Regions from separate parts of the Streptomyces sp. M92 genome, predicted to be linked through region 3. Evidence: riboswitches for the same ligand, from Rfam matches in the RefSeq annotation. Region 3 holds a riboswitch; each other region holds the start of a gene.
What was found. Region 3 has a riboswitch for cobalamin ahead of M6G08_RS25740 ((2Fe-2S) ferredoxin domain-containing protein). Riboswitches for the same ligand answer to the same signal wherever they lie in the genome.

Region 1 (4,687 bases), 2.6 Mb from region 3:
GGTGACGCCGGTGCGCGTCGTCATCGGCCTCTGCCTTCTCGCACCGTTCGTCGCCATGCTCTGGGTCGGTTCGTACGCCAAGTCCGACCCGGCCTTCATCGGCATCCCCTTCTTCTACTGGTACCAGATGGCGTGGGTGATCATCTCCACCGCGCTGACGATGGTCGCCTACAAGCTGTGGCAGCGTGACCAGCGCGCCCGCCGGGAAGGCGGTTCCCGGTGAACGACGGCGTGAACGGCGTCGCGCTCGCCGTCTTCATCTTCTTCTTCGTACTCGTCACCGCCATGGGCTTCATGGCGGCCCGCTGGCGCAAGGCCGAGAACGAGCACAGCCTCGACGAGTGGGGTCTCGGCGGCCGCTCCTTCGGCACCTGGGTCACCTGGTTCCTCCTCGGCGGCGACCTGTACACGGCGTACACCTTCGTGGCCGTCCCGGCGGCGATCTACGCGGCGGGCGCGGCCGGCTTCTTCGCGGTGCCGTACACGATCCTGGTCTACCCGCTGATCTTCACCTTCCTGCCCCGCCTGTGGTCGGTCTCCCACAAGCACGGGTACGTGACGACCTCGGACTTCGTGCGCGGCCGGTTCGGCTCGAAGGGACTGTCGTTGGCGGTCGCCGTCACCGGCATCCTCGCCACGATGCCGTACATCGCGCTGCAACTGGTCGGCATCCAGGCCGTGCTGGACGTGATGGGCGTCGGCGGCGGCGAGGACACCAACTGGTTCGTCAAGGACCTGCCGCTGCTGATCGCCTTCGGTGTGCTGGCGGCGTACACCTACTCGTCGGGACTGCGGGCGCCCGCGCTGATCGCGTTCGTCAAGGACACGCTGATCTACATCGTGATCGCGGTGGCGATCATCTACATCCCGATCAAGCTCGGCGGCTTCGACGACATCTTCGCCTCGGCGAACGACAAGTTCACCGAGGCCGGCAAGGGCGGTCTGGTACCGGACCACGGCGGCCAGTGGACGTACGCCACCCTGGCGCTCGGCTCGGCGCTCGCGCTCTTCATGTATCCGCACTCGATCACCGCGACGCTGTCCTCGCGCAGCCGTGAGGTGATCCGCCGCAACACCACCATCCTGCCGCTGTACTCGCTGATGCTGGGCCTGCTGGCGCTGCTCGGCTTCATGGCGATCGCGGCCGGGGTGACGGTGGAGAACGGGCAGCTGGCGATCCCGCAGCTGTTCGAGAACATGTTCCCGGACTGGTTCGCGGGCGTGGCCTTCGCGGCGATCGGCATCGGCGCGCTGGTCCCGGCGGCGATCATGTCGATCGCGGCCGCGAACCTCTTCACCCGCAACATCTACAAGGACTTCATCAAGCCGGACGCCACCCCGGCCCAGGAGACGAAGGTCTCCAAGCTGACGTCCCTGCTGGTGAAGGTGGGTGCGCTGGTCTTCGTCCTGGGCATGGACAAGACGGTCGCGATCAACTTCCAGCTGCTGGGCGGCATCTGGATCCTGCAGACCTTCCCGGCCCTGGTGGGCGGTCTGTTCACCCGCTGGTTCCACCGCTGGGCGCTGCTCGGCGGCTGGGCGGTCGGCATGGTCTACGGCACGGTCGCCGCGTACGGCGTCGCCTCGCCGACGCAGAAGCACTTCGGCGGCTCGTCCGACGAGATCCCCGGCATCGGCGAGATCGGCTACATCGGCCTCACCGCCTTCGTGCTGAACGTTCTGGTCACGGTGGTCCTCACCTTCGTCCTGCGGGCGGTCAAGGCACCCGACGGCGTCGACGAGACGAAGCCGGACGACTACACGGCGGACGCGGGCGACCCGGGCGTCCAGGTGGAGCTGCCGCCGGCCACGGCGGGCTCCTCGCACTGACCCTCGTACCGATGCGGGCCGCCGGAGGAATCCGGCGGCCCGTTGTCGTACCGGGGCACTGGCACCCGTACCGCGACACGACACCGGGACACAACATCTGGGGGTGCTCGCGCCGGTCGGCACAAGATGTATGCTCATGCTCGCTGTCGCCGCAGGGGAATCCGGTGTGAATCCGGAACTGTCCCGCAACGGTGTACTTGCGTGTGTCCGTGCGCTTTCGCGCGCATCCCCACGCTTGTCCAGTCCGAGGACCTGCCGACGGTGCGCCCGGCCGCCCTGGCCCGGGTGCCATGACGTCCGGGCCTCGTGGAGTGGGCCGGTGGACGCGACCGCCGTGCGCGCTCGTGAGCTGCCCCCTGCCCTCCGCCAGGCCCCGTGCCGAGCGAGGGAGTGCTCCACGTGACCATCGCGCCAGCCGATCCGGCTTCAGCGTCCCCGGTGACGGCGACCGGGGAACCCGACGGACCCGGTGCCGCGCTGCTGCGGACCCTGACGGACCTGACCGCCGACCTCCCCGACGCCGACCCCGGCCGGGTCGCCGCCGCCGCGCTGCGCGGCCGCTCGGCCCGCGCGGACGAGGCCGAGCTGCGCGAGCTCGCCACCGAGGCGGCGGCCGGACTCATCTCCGAGGACCCGGTCTACTCGCGGCTCGCCGCCCGTCTGCTGACCATCGGCATCCGTGCCGAGGCCGCCTCGCAGGGCGTCACCTCCTTCAGCGGCTCGGTCGCCACCGGCCACCGCGAGGGCCTGATCGCCGACCGCACCGCCGCGTTCGTACGACTGCACGGGGAACGCCTGGACGGGCTGGTCGACCCGGCCGCCGACGACCGCTTCGGCTACTTCGGTCTGCGCACCGTGTACAGCCGCTACCTGCTCCGGCACCCGATCACCCGCAAGGTCGTCGAGACCCCCCAGCACTTCATGCTCCGCGTCGCCGCCGGACTCGCCGAGGACGACACCGCCCGCTCCGTGGACGAGGTGGCCGCGCTCTACGGCCTGATGAGCCGCCTCGACTACCTGCCCTCCTCCCCCACCCTCTTCAACTCCGGCACCCGGCACGCCCAGATGTCGTCCTGCTACCTCCTGGACTCCCCCAAGGACGAGCTGGACTCCATCTACGACCGCTACCACCAGGTCGCCAACCTCTCCAAGCACGCCGGCGGCATCGGCATCGCCTACTCCCGCATCCGCTCCCGCGGCTCCCTGATCCGCGGCACCAACGGCCACTCCAACGGCATCGTCCCGTTCCTGAAGACGCTGGACGCCTCGGTCGCCGCCGTGAACCAGGGCGGCCGGCGCAAGGGCGCGGCCGCGGTCTACCTGGAGACCTGGCACGCGGACGTCGAGGAGTTCCTGGAGCTGCGGGACAACACCGGCGAGGACGCCCGCCGCACGCACAACCTGAACCTCGCGCACTGGGTACCGGACGAGTTCATGCGCCGGGTGGACGCCGACGGACCCTGGTCGCTGTTCTCGCCCGCCGACGTGCCCGAGCTGGTCGACCTGTGGGGCGAGGAGTTCGACGCCGCGTACCGCGAGGCGGAGGCGGCCGGGCTCGCCCGCAGGACGCTGCCCGCCCGTGAGCTGTACGGCCGCATGATGCGCACCCTCGCGCAGACCGGCAACGGCTGGATGACCTTCAAGGACACCGCCAACCGCACCGCCAACCAGACCGCCGAGCCGGGCCACGTCGTCCACTCCTCCAACCTCTGCACGGAGATCCTGGAGGTCACGGACGACGGCGAGACGGCGGTCTGCAACCTGGGGTCGGTCAACCTCGGCGCGTTCGTCGACCGGACGGCAGGCGACATCGACTGGGAGCGGCTGGACGCCACCGTCCGCACCGCCGTCACCTTCCTGGACCGGGTCGTCGACATCAACTTCTACCCGACCGAGCAGGCGGGCCGCTCCAACGCCCGCTGGCGTCCGGTCGGCCTCGGCGCCATGGGCCTCCAGGACGTCTTCTTCCGGCTCCGGCTGCCCTTCGACTCCCCCGAGGCCAAGTCGCTCTCCACCCGCATCGCCGAGCGGATCATGCTCGCCGCCTACGAGACCTCCGCCGACCTCGCGGAACGCAACGGCCCGCTGCCGGCCTGGGAGAAGACCCGCACCGCCCGGGGCGTGCTGCACCCCGACCACTACGGCGTCGAACACGCCTGGCCCGAGCGCTGGGCGGCGCTGCGCGAGCGCATGGCCACCACCGGACTGCGCAACTCCCTGCTCCTGGCGATCGCCCCGACCGCGACCATCGCCTCCATCGTGGGCGCCTACGAGTGCATCGAGCCGCAGGTGTCCAACCTGTTCAAGCGCGAAACGCTGTCCGGCGAGTTCCTCCAGGTCAACTCCTACCTGGTGGACGACCTCAAGCGGCTCGGCGTGTGGGACGCCCGCACCCGCGAGGCGCTGCGCGAGGCGAACGGCTCGGTGCAGGGCTTCACCTGGATCCCCGAGGGCGTCCGCGCGCTGTACCGCACCGCCTGGGAGATCCCGCAGCGCGGCCTGATCGACATGGCCGCCGCCCGCACCCCGTACCTCGACCAGGCCCAGTCGCTGAACCTGTTCCTGGAGACGCCGACCATCGGGAAGCTCTCCTCGATGTACGCGTACGCCTGGAAGCAGGGTCTGAAGACCACGTACTACCTGCGCTCGCGCCCGGCGACCCGCATCGCCCGCGCCGCCGCCCGGGCCACCGTGCCCGCCCAGCAGACCCCCGACCCCGAAGCGGTCGCCTGCTCCCTGGAAAACCCCGAGTCCTGCGAGGCCTGCCAGTAATGACCACCGAGATCCCGACCACGAAGAACCTGCTCGACCCGGGCTTCGAGCTGACCCTGCGCCCCATGCGCTACCCGGACTTCTA
Region 2 (4,687 bases), 1.8 Mb from region 3:
GGGTGGTGCTGGGACCGGAGGCGCCGCTGATGGCCGTGGGCAGCGGGCTCGCCCTGCTGGCGGTGCGGCGGGCGGGCGCGGCCGGGGACCCGAAGGCGAGCGCGGTCCTCGCCACGGCCGGCTCCACCGCCGCGATCTCCACCATTCTCGGCGGTCCGGTGGCCGCGGCCGTGCTGCTGATCGAGGGGGCCGGGCTCGGCGGCGCCCAGCTGGTCGCCCTGCTGCTGCCCTGTCTGCTGGCCAGCGCGACGGGCGCCCTGGTCTTCACCGGCTTCGGCCAGTGGACCGGTCTGAAGATCGGCGCCCTCACGCTGCACGACCTGCCGCCGGGCGCCAATCCGGACGCCGGGGACTTCCTCTGGGGCATCCCCACGGCGGCGCTGATCGCCGTGCTGATCACGCTGGGCCGCGGGCTGGGCCGGCGCACGGTCTCCTGGACGCGGGAGCGCACGGCCGTCCGCACCGTCGCCTGCGCCACGGCGGTCGGCGTCTGCGTCAGCGCGTACGCCCTGATCACCGGCCGCTCCCCGGCCGAGGCTGCGCTGTCCGGGCAGGCCACGCTCGCCGAGCTCGCCGCGCACCCGCACGCCTGGTCGGTGGGCGCGCTGGTGGCGCTGGTCGCGTGCAAGGGGCTGGCCTGGGGCATCGCGCTGGGCAGTCTGCGCGGCGGCCCGATCTTCCCGGCGGTGCTGCTGGGCACGGCGACGGCCCTGGCCTGCTCCGGCCTGCCCGGCTTCGGTACGACGCCGGCCCTCGCCCTCGGCATCTCCGCCGCGGCGGCCGCGGTGACGGGGCTGCCGCTGGCCAGCGCCGTGCTGGCGGTACTGCTGATGGGCGGCGACGCGCACGACCAGATGCCGCTGATCGTCACCGGGTCGGTGGTCGCCTTCATCGTCGCCCAGGTGGCCCGCCGGACCGAGCCGGGCGCGGACACCGACGGCGGACCGGCGGCCGGAGCGGGCACGGGGACGGACACCGACGGCGGACCGGCGGCCGGAGCGGGGCGGTGAGGGGCCGGTCGGCAGGGTGGCGGGCGGTGCGGCCCTGGGGGGTGCGGGCCGGGGCCACGGCGGTCGTGGTCACGGCGTACTTCCTCCTCCCCCTCGACCGTCTGGGCCCGCAGCGCCCCCTGCTGAGCTGGCTGCTGTTCGCCCTGGTCCTGACGGTCGTGGCCGTGCTGCTGCTCCGGCAGATCCGGCACGTACTGGTCGACCGGCCGGACTCCCGGCCCGGCATGGTCCTCTCCCTGCTGATCGTCCTGTCCGTGCACGTCTTCTCGGCCACCTACTACGCCCTCGCCAAGCAGCCCGGCGAGTTCACCGGGCTGCACACCCGGGTCGACGCCCTGTACTTCACCGTCGTCACCCTGGCGACCGTCGGGTACGGCGACATCACCCCGCGGGGCCAGTCGGCGCGGATCGTGACGGTCCTGCAGATCGCGTACAGCTTCGTGTTCCTGACCGCCGCCGCGACCGCGCTGACGCAGCGGATGCGCGACACGGTGCTGCGGCGCACGGGCCGGGGCCGGTCCGGCTCGCAGGACGGCTGAGGGGTGCGCGCGCCCGCCGGGCGGGAGGCCCGCTTGTCACCACCCTCGTGGGAGCACTACCGTCGTCACGCCTTGGTGAACGGGAAATCCGGTGTGATGCCGGTGCGGCCCTCGCCACTGTGAATCGGGAAGTCCGGCTCCGGCCCTCGCGGGCAGCCACTGGATCGCTTGCGATCCGGGAAGGCGGAGCACGGGCGGTGGTACCCGTAAGCCAGGAGACCGGCCAAGGCGCGTCGTCCATCCACGAGGTGCTGGAGAGGGTCTGCCGAGTCATGCACATAGCCGAGGGCTTTCTGCCTCCGGCGCACGCGATCGCCTGGGGTGTCGCGTCCGCGCCGTTCGTCGTCCACGGAGTACGGTCACTCACCCGTGAGGTCAGGGAACACCCGGAGAGCACCTTGCTCCTCGGCGCCTCCGGGGCCTTCACGTTCGTCCTGTCGGCCCTGAAACTGCCGTCCGTCACCGGGAGTTGCTCCCATCCGACCGGCACCGGTCTGGGCGCGATCCTCTTCCGGCCGCCGGTCATGGCGGTGCTGGGCACCATCACCCTGCTCTTCCAGGCGCTGCTGCTCGCGCACGGCGGGCTGACCACGCTCGGCGCCAACGTCTTCTCCATGGCGGTCGTCGGCCCCTGGGCCGGGTACGGCGTCTACCGGCTGCTGCGCCGCTGCGACGTGCCGCTGATGGTCACCGTCTTCTGCGGGGCGTTCGTCGCCGACCTGTCCACGTACTGCGTCACGAGCGTGCAGCTGGCGCTGGCCTTCCCCGACCCGGGCAGTGGATTCCTGGGCTCGCTCGGCAAGTTCGGGTCCGTCTTCGCCGTCACGCAGATCCCGCTCGCGGTGAGCGAGGGCCTGCTCACGGTGCTCGTGATGCGGCTGCTGGTGCAGTCCAGCAAGGGGGAACTGACCCGGCTGGGCGTGCTGCCGACGAAGCCGGGGACCGCGGGGTCCGAGGAGACCGAGGGACAGGCGGTGGCCCGATGAGCCGGAACGCCAGGATCAACGCCCTGCTGCTGCTCGCCGTGGCGGCACTCGCGGTGCTGCCGCTGGCGCTGGGACTCGGCGACCACAAGGAGGAGCCGTTCGCCGGGGCCGACGCGGAGGCGGAGACGGCGATCACCGAGATCGAGCCGGAGTACGAGCCGTGGTTCTCGCCGCTGTACGAACCGCCCTCGGGGGAGGTCGAGTCGGCCCTGTTCGCCCTGCAGGCCGCGATCGGCGCGGGCGTGCTGGCGTACTACTTCGGGCTGCGCCGGGGGCGGCGGCAGGGCGCGGAGCGGGCGACCGCGGCGGCTGTGCGGGACGCTCCCGAGGGGGACTGAGTGCTGCCGATCGACGCGGCGGCGCACAGCAGTCGCTGGCGTCGCCGTCATCCCGTGGACAAGGCCGTGCTGGGGCTCGGGCTGACCGTGCTGGCGGTCACGCTGCCGCCCTGGCCGGGTGCGGCGCTGGTGGTGGTCACGGCGCTCGCCGTGCTGCTGGGGCCGGCGGGGGTGCCCGGGCGCGGGCTGTGGCGGGCGTACCGGGTGCCGCTGGGCTTCTGCGTGACGGGGGCGCTGCCGCTGCTCGTTCAGATCGGCGGTCCGGACGGGTTCCTGACGGCGGCGGACGGCGGGCCGGTGCGCGCCGGCGAGCTGCTGCTGCGCACCTCGGCGGCCTCGCTCGGGGTGCTGCTGTTCGCGTTCACCACGCCGATGTCCGACCTGCTGCCCCGGCTGGTGCGGGCCGGGGTGCCGGCGCCGGTGGTGGATGTGGCGCTGGTGACGTACCGCATGAGTTTCCTGCTGCTGGACTCCGTGCGCCGGGTGCGGCAGGCGCAGGCGGCGCGGCTGGGGCACACCACCCGGGCCGCGGCCTGGCGTTCGCTCGGCGGGCTCGGCGCCACGGCGTTCGTGCGGTCCTTCGACCGGGCGGCGCGGCTGCAGAGCGGGCTCGCCGGGCGCGGCTACGACGGCACCCTGCGGGTCCTGGTGCCCGAGGCCCGCGTCTCGGTGCCGTTCACCGCGGCGAGCGTGGCGCTGCTGGCGGCGCTGGCCGCCCTCACCCTCGTACTGGAAGGACCCCTGTCGTGAACGAGCCGGAGGCGGCCCTGGTGGCCCTGCGGGGCGTGTCCTTCGCCTACGAGGAGGGGCCGGACGTGCTGACCGGCCTGGACTTCGCGGTGCGCGAGGGGCGCGCGCTCGCGCTGCTGGGCCGCAACGGCAGCGGCAAGACCACGTTGATGCGGCTGCTCAGCGGCGGACTGAGGCCGCGCGCCGGGCGGTTGACGCTCGACGGGGAGCCGGTGGCGTACGACCGCCGGGGGCTCACCCGGCTGCGGACCACCGTGCAGCTGGTGGTGCAGGACCCGGACGACCAGCTCTTCGCGGCGTCCGTCGCGCAGGACGTGTCCTTCGGACCGCTGAATCTCGGACTGTCCGACGCTGATGTCCGCTCCCGGGTCGGGGAGGCGCTCGCCGCCCTGGACATCGCCCGGCTGGCCGACCGGCCCACCCATCTGCTGTCGTACGGGCAGCGCAAGCGGGCCGCGATCGCCGGAGCCGTGGCGATGCGGCCGCGGGTGCTGATCCTCGACGAGCCGACCGCCGGGCTCGATCCGGACGGGCAGGAGCGGCTGCTCGCCACCCTGGACCGGCTCCGCGCGGGCGGCACGACGGTGGTGATGGCCACCCACGACGTCGACCTCGCCCTGCGCTGGTCGGACGACGCCGCGCTGCTCACGCCCGCCGGTGTGCACACCGGCCCGACGGCCGCGACGCTGGCCCGCACGGAACTGCTGCGGCAGGCCGGGCTGCGCCTGCCGTGGGGCGTCGCGGCGGCTCGCGTGCTGCGCGCGCGGGGGCTGCTGGCGGACTCGGCGACGGGTCCCCGTACCGCGGAGGAGCTGGCGGCGCTGACCGAGTGACGCGAGCTGCCCGGGGTCAGTGTGACGCGTCGCAGAAGGCCGCGTCCGGTGTCTCGGCCGGCCTCTCCCCGGGGCGCTGCCGGGCGCGGCGGCCGGGCAGCACCGCGAGGACGATCAGGGTGCCGGCGGCCATGATGACGCCGCCGGCGAGGCTGGTCACCGACACTCCGTGGGCGAAGGCCTGGTTCACCGCGTCAGCCATGGTCCGGGCCTGCTCGGGTCCGGCTTCCG
Region 3 (4,687 bases):
AGGGCCCGGGTGGCGTCGAAGGTGACGTAGACGGCGAGCGCGAAGAAGGACACCGCGATGATGCGCAGGGTGGTCTGCTCGCGCGCCTCGCGGAGGGCGTGGTCGCGGGCGGAGAACTGCCAGGCGACCGCGGCGGCGGAGGAGACTTCGATGATCGAGTCGAGACCGAAGCCGATCAGGGCGCTGGAGGAGGCGATCGTGCCGGCGGTGATGGCGACGATCGCTTCGATCACGTTGTAGGCGATGGTGGCGGCGACCAGCAGGCGTACGCGCCTGGCGAGGACTTCGCGGCGGGCCTGGGACGGCCCCAGGGATATCGATATCCCGGCGGTCATGGTCAGCAGCAGCCCTTCTCGTCGGCGTCGACGCAGGCGCGGTCGGTCTCGACAGCCACCACGGCAGCCCGAAGGTCGTCCAAGGCGTGGCCGAGGCGTTCGTCGGCGAGCTCGTAGCGGGTGCGGCGCCCATCGGGCACGGTGACCACGAGGCCGCAGTCGCGCAGGCAGGTCAGGTGATTGGACAGGCGGGTCCGGGAGACGCCGAGCGCGTCGGCGAGCTCGGCCGGATAGGCCGGTGCCTGGCGCAAGGCCAGCAGGACGCGGCAGCGGATCGGATCGGCGAGCGCGCGGCCGAAGCGGGCCAGCACCTCGATGTCGGAGGCAACAGTCAGCACCCCACGACAGTACAGGACTTTCTGAATCCAGGAATCCCTGTATCCGGGAGTTGGGTCGGTCGAGGGGAGGCGTGAACCGACTGCTTATGTCAGCGCGGAGGCAGCCGTGCCCTATCCCTGCAACCGTGGCACGTCGACGGTTGTCCCGAGCCCGAGCCCGAGCCCGAGCCCGAGCCCGAGCCCGAGCCCGAGCCCGAGCCCGAGCCCGAGGCCGAGCCCGAGCCCGAGCCCGAGCCCGAGCCCGAGCCCGAGGCCAGGCAGAAGCAGGTGTGTTCCGCGCACTGCTCGCGAAGACTCTGGCCGGATACCGCCTCGGGGTCTCGCTTCCTCCCCGGCCAGACTTGTTGCCTCACGCCACATGCGCACCGTCACCGCGGTGGCCCGTGCCCGGGAGGCCCCTGATGACATCAGACGCGAGGCCGGTCGAGGGCGGGGCGGCACCCCCGCCCGGACGGCGACAGCCTCCCGGCGACCGAGTCGTGCTCCGCGGCGACCTGCGGTCCGCCCTGCCCGACGCCGCCGCGGCGGTGGTGGTCACGGCGCTCGTGTTCGCCCTCCTGTGGGCGCGCATGGAGTCGGGTGCTTCGGACACGGTCGCGGTCATGCCGTTCATGGACGATGCCGGCACCTACTGGATGTACCTGCTCAGCCAGGCGTTCGGGTGGTCGGGGCTGCTGTGGGCCTGGGGCACGGTCATACTCGGCCTGCTGCTGTCGGGGCGGCGGCCCGCCCGACTGCCGGTCTCCCGGCAGGTGCTGGAGCGCTGGCACCGCACCACGAGTCTGACGACGACGGCGCTGATGTTCGCGCACGCGTTGATGTTCGCCGCGGAACTCGTACGCTACGAGACGAAGGTGGACTGGGCCGAGCGGCTGTGGGTGGGCTTCGCCGACAGTTTCGTGCCCGGCTGGTACGACTCCGGAACCGGCCGGATCGCCATCCCGCTCGGGCAGGGTGCCCTGTACCTGGCGATTCCTTTGGGGCTGCTGTTCTACGTCCGGCACCGCATCGGAGCGAACACCTGGAGGCGGCTGCACCGTTTCGTGATCGTCGTCTACGTGCTGAGCGTGTGGCACACACTGCTGTACGGAACCAACGTCTGGTACGGGGAGTGGCCGCGCACTGTCCTGTGGCTGCTGCAACTCCCGGTCGCGGTGCTGCTGTTGCTGCGTCTGATGAGGCCGGCCCGGCGGGCCGAACGGCTGGGCTCTCCCGGAAGGGGTGGAGGCGCGGCCCGGTCGGGGTGGTGGCTGCGGGCGGCAGGACGGGCCGCCGCCGGGGCCGTCGTCGTCGGGCTGGTCGCCGTGGTGGCGTCCGGCCGTGACGGTGGGCGAGACCGCCCGACCCATCCGCCCGCGACGGCCCCGCACTCCCAGGAGACGGACTGAAGGCTCGAACGGGGCGGTGGGACGGCGTCCCGGGATGGGATGATGTCCGGTGACAAGGCGACGGCGGACGAGGAAGCCGGTGGAAATCCGGCGCGGTCCCGCCACTGTGATCGGCGAGCGAGTCCCGACAGGCCACTGCCCGGCAGCGGGCGGGAAGGCCGGGAGGAGCATCGACCCGAGAGCCAGGAGACTCACGCGGTCGCCTCCTCGACGGACCACCGGGGCGGATCTCCCCGGAGAGAGGGACGGCACCGCATGCCCGCAACGCCGACCGGACGAACGACAGACGACACGAGGGCCGCAACGGCCGCCGCCCAGGTGCCGTGCCGCATCGTTGTGTGCCGCGACTGCTGCTGCGGCAGCCCCAAAGTGACCGGCGTCGACCACACGGCCCAGACCGACCGCCTGCGCGCCGCGGCACCGGTGCGCGTCTCCGACTGCCTCGACGTCTGCGACCAGGCCAACGTCATCGTCGTACTGCCTTCCGCCGAAGGCCGTGCCGCCGGTGCCCGTCCCGTCTGGCTCGGACTGGTCAACGATCCGGACGCGACCGAGGACATCGCCGCGTGGGCACGCGCGGGCGGACCGGGGGTGGCACCCCCGCCGGACATCCTCGACCTGTACGCCATCAAGCCGCCGCGACGGCGCACGGCTCCCTGACCGTACGGACGGTGAACCGGAGGAGGGCATGAAGCGTGCTCGACGGCCGCGCCCCCAACCGTGTCCGTTCACGCCGCCCCGCACGACGCGGCGGGCTTCGTCGGCTTCTTCGCCCCGAGAGTCGGCGGACGGGGCGAAGGCCGGCATCCGGTCGCCCTGCCCTGCGCGGCAGGCTTCACCGACCTCGCCGAACCCGTCGCACGCCGCCACTGTGACCACGCTGCCGGAACCGGTCTTGATCCTTAACACCCCCCGGTCAGTCAGAGATCGAACTCGCGGGGTGGGAGGCAGAGGGCGTGACACACCTCGCGAACGACTGCCTGGTCGTCCTGAGCCCCCGGGCGATGCGGCCCGGGGTCGTAGAAGGCCGGTGTCGTGGTCGGGAAGCGGATGGCCGAGCGGGTGGCTCCGCATTCCTGCACCCGGGGTGGGCTGTCGCTCAGTCCTCGCTCTCGTCGTCGCCCTCGAAGAAGTCCCCCACCTCGTCGACGACTTCGGCGGCGACCATGCCGCCGACGACACCGACCGCGAGGCCGGCGGCTCCGGCAGCGATCGCCGTTCCCACACCCGGACCGGAATGGCGGTGGTCGTCGTGGTGATGCTCGGCGTGTCCATGGTGTCCGTGGCCGCTGAAGGACGCACCGTGCCCGGATGCGGACCGGTGCTCGACGAGCTGACGGATCCAGCCGTCGACTTCGGCCGTCCAGTCGCGGGTGTCGTGGTGGCCGACGGTGAAGCGGGTGAGCGCGTCGTGGCCGGAGAAGGAGAGGCCGCCGCGCTTGTCGGCTTCCAGGACCACCTCCAGTCCTGCGGGGTTGGCCAGGAAGGTCAGCTCGATCTCGTTGACCTGGTGCGCGTACTGGGGCGCGGGGTGGAGTTCGATTTCCTGGTAGAAGGGGAGCTGTTGCCCGGTGCCGCCGATGTGTCCGTATTCGAGGTCGGCGGACTTGAAGCCGAAGCCGAGCTGTCCGAGGGCTTCCAGGACCGCTTCCTGGGCCGGCAGCGGGGCGACGGTGAGCTGGTCCAGGTCGCCCCTGTCCCTGGCATCGGCGACGGCGAGCTCGGTGCGCACGCCGAGGACGATGCCCAAAGGCTGCCCGTACAGCTCGGTGACGGGTGTCTCCCAGGGCAGCGCGACGGTGAAGGGGACGCTGCGTGTCTCTTCGGCGGCCAGCCGGAAGCCGCCGCCGACGGTGAACCGGTCGAACACGACGACCCCCTCGCTCTCCCCTTCCTCGTGCTCGGCCTCGACCCGGGCCACGAGGTCGAGCGTGATGTGCTCGATGTCGAAGTCGGCCTGGCCGCCCTTGAGGTGCACCTGCCCGCTGAGCGCGCCGCCGGGTAGGACGGGAGCCGGGTCGAGGACCGTGTCGACCGTGGGGGCGCCCACGCCGAGCGAGCCGAGAAGTCGCTTGAACACCATCGTGGCGTCCACTCCTTATACGTGCGTCTGTTCCATCGGTAAGGTGCCGTCCGCGGCGACGGACGGCACCACAGCCGTTGACCGGCCGGCTACTTGGCCGCTTCGAGGGCAGCGAGGGCTTGCGCCCAGCGGACGTATTTCAAGTCAGCCAGGTCCGCGACGGTCTTGACACCGAAAGCCTCCTGGAGCAGCTCACCGTCGCGGTCGGAAACCCCCTTCAGCGCTCCCACGGGGGCGGCGAGTATCTCCTGCAGGCTCTTGTCCGCCCATGCCTTGTCCAGGACTTTGTCCAGGTCGATCGAGGCCATGTGTGTCGTCTCCAGAGGTGCGTGGCCTGGGCTGACCCAGGACCTGTTTCTACAAACGTGTAGAATCATAGAGTGGGTCAGGCGGGTGGGCAGTGCCCTGCGGGCCGCCTCGCAGGGAAAGGCTTGAATTCGCTCCTGGGCTGGCCAGCGACTGCTTGGTTCGACGACCGGGGTTCGGCCCTTCGGGGCGCGGCCTTCTACCATTCCGGCGTACGGTTGTTGTCTCCTGCTCTCG

Region 1: another riboswitch for cobalamin. It lies ahead of M6G08_RS14270 (ribonucleoside-diphosphate reductase subunit alpha); the one in region 3 lies ahead of M6G08_RS25740 ((2Fe-2S) ferredoxin domain-containing protein).
Region 2: another riboswitch for cobalamin. It lies ahead of M6G08_RS17685 (energy-coupling factor ABC transporter permease); the one in region 3 lies ahead of M6G08_RS25740 ((2Fe-2S) ferredoxin domain-containing protein).

What each region holds. Positions count from the first base shown of each region.
Region 1 covers NZ_CP101137.1:3,104,989-3,109,675, reverse strand. Annotated here, with positions in the region: gene M6G08_RS14280 (DUF3311 domain-containing protein) at 1-223, shown strand, start outside; gene mctP (monocarboxylate uptake permease MctP) at 220-1,830, shown strand; cobalamin riboswitch at 1,961-2,104, shown strand; gene M6G08_RS14270 (ribonucleoside-diphosphate reductase subunit alpha) at 2,230-4,602, shown strand; gene M6G08_RS14265 (ribonucleotide-diphosphate reductase subunit beta) at 4,602-4,687, shown strand, end outside.
Region 2 covers NZ_CP101137.1:3,895,603-3,900,289, reverse strand. Annotated here, with positions in the region: gene M6G08_RS17695 (chloride channel protein) at 1-1,010, shown strand, start outside; gene M6G08_RS17690 (potassium channel family protein) at 1,037-1,549, shown strand; cobalamin riboswitch at 1,606-1,791, shown strand; gene M6G08_RS17685 (energy-coupling factor ABC transporter permease) at 1,822-2,535, shown strand; gene M6G08_RS17680 (energy-coupling factor ABC transporter substrate-binding protein) at 2,532-2,873, shown strand; gene cbiQ (cobalt ECF transporter T component CbiQ) at 2,874-3,623, shown strand; gene M6G08_RS17670 (energy-coupling factor ABC transporter ATP-binding protein, CbiO family) at 3,620-4,456, shown strand; gene M6G08_RS17665 (MFS transporter) at 4,473-4,687, opposite strand, start outside.
Region 3 covers NZ_CP101137.1:5,686,499-5,691,185, reverse strand. Annotated here, with positions in the region: gene M6G08_RS25755 (cation efflux transmembrane domain-containing protein) at 1-335, opposite strand, end outside; gene M6G08_RS25750 (ArsR/SmtB family transcription factor) at 338-673, opposite strand; gene M6G08_RS25745 (ferric reductase-like transmembrane domain-containing protein) at 1,075-2,061, shown strand; cobalamin riboswitch at 2,087-2,274, shown strand; gene M6G08_RS25740 ((2Fe-2S) ferredoxin domain-containing protein) at 2,317-2,721, shown strand; gene M6G08_RS25735 (sporulation protein) at 3,161-4,144, opposite strand; gene M6G08_RS25730 (hypothetical protein) at 4,234-4,452, opposite strand.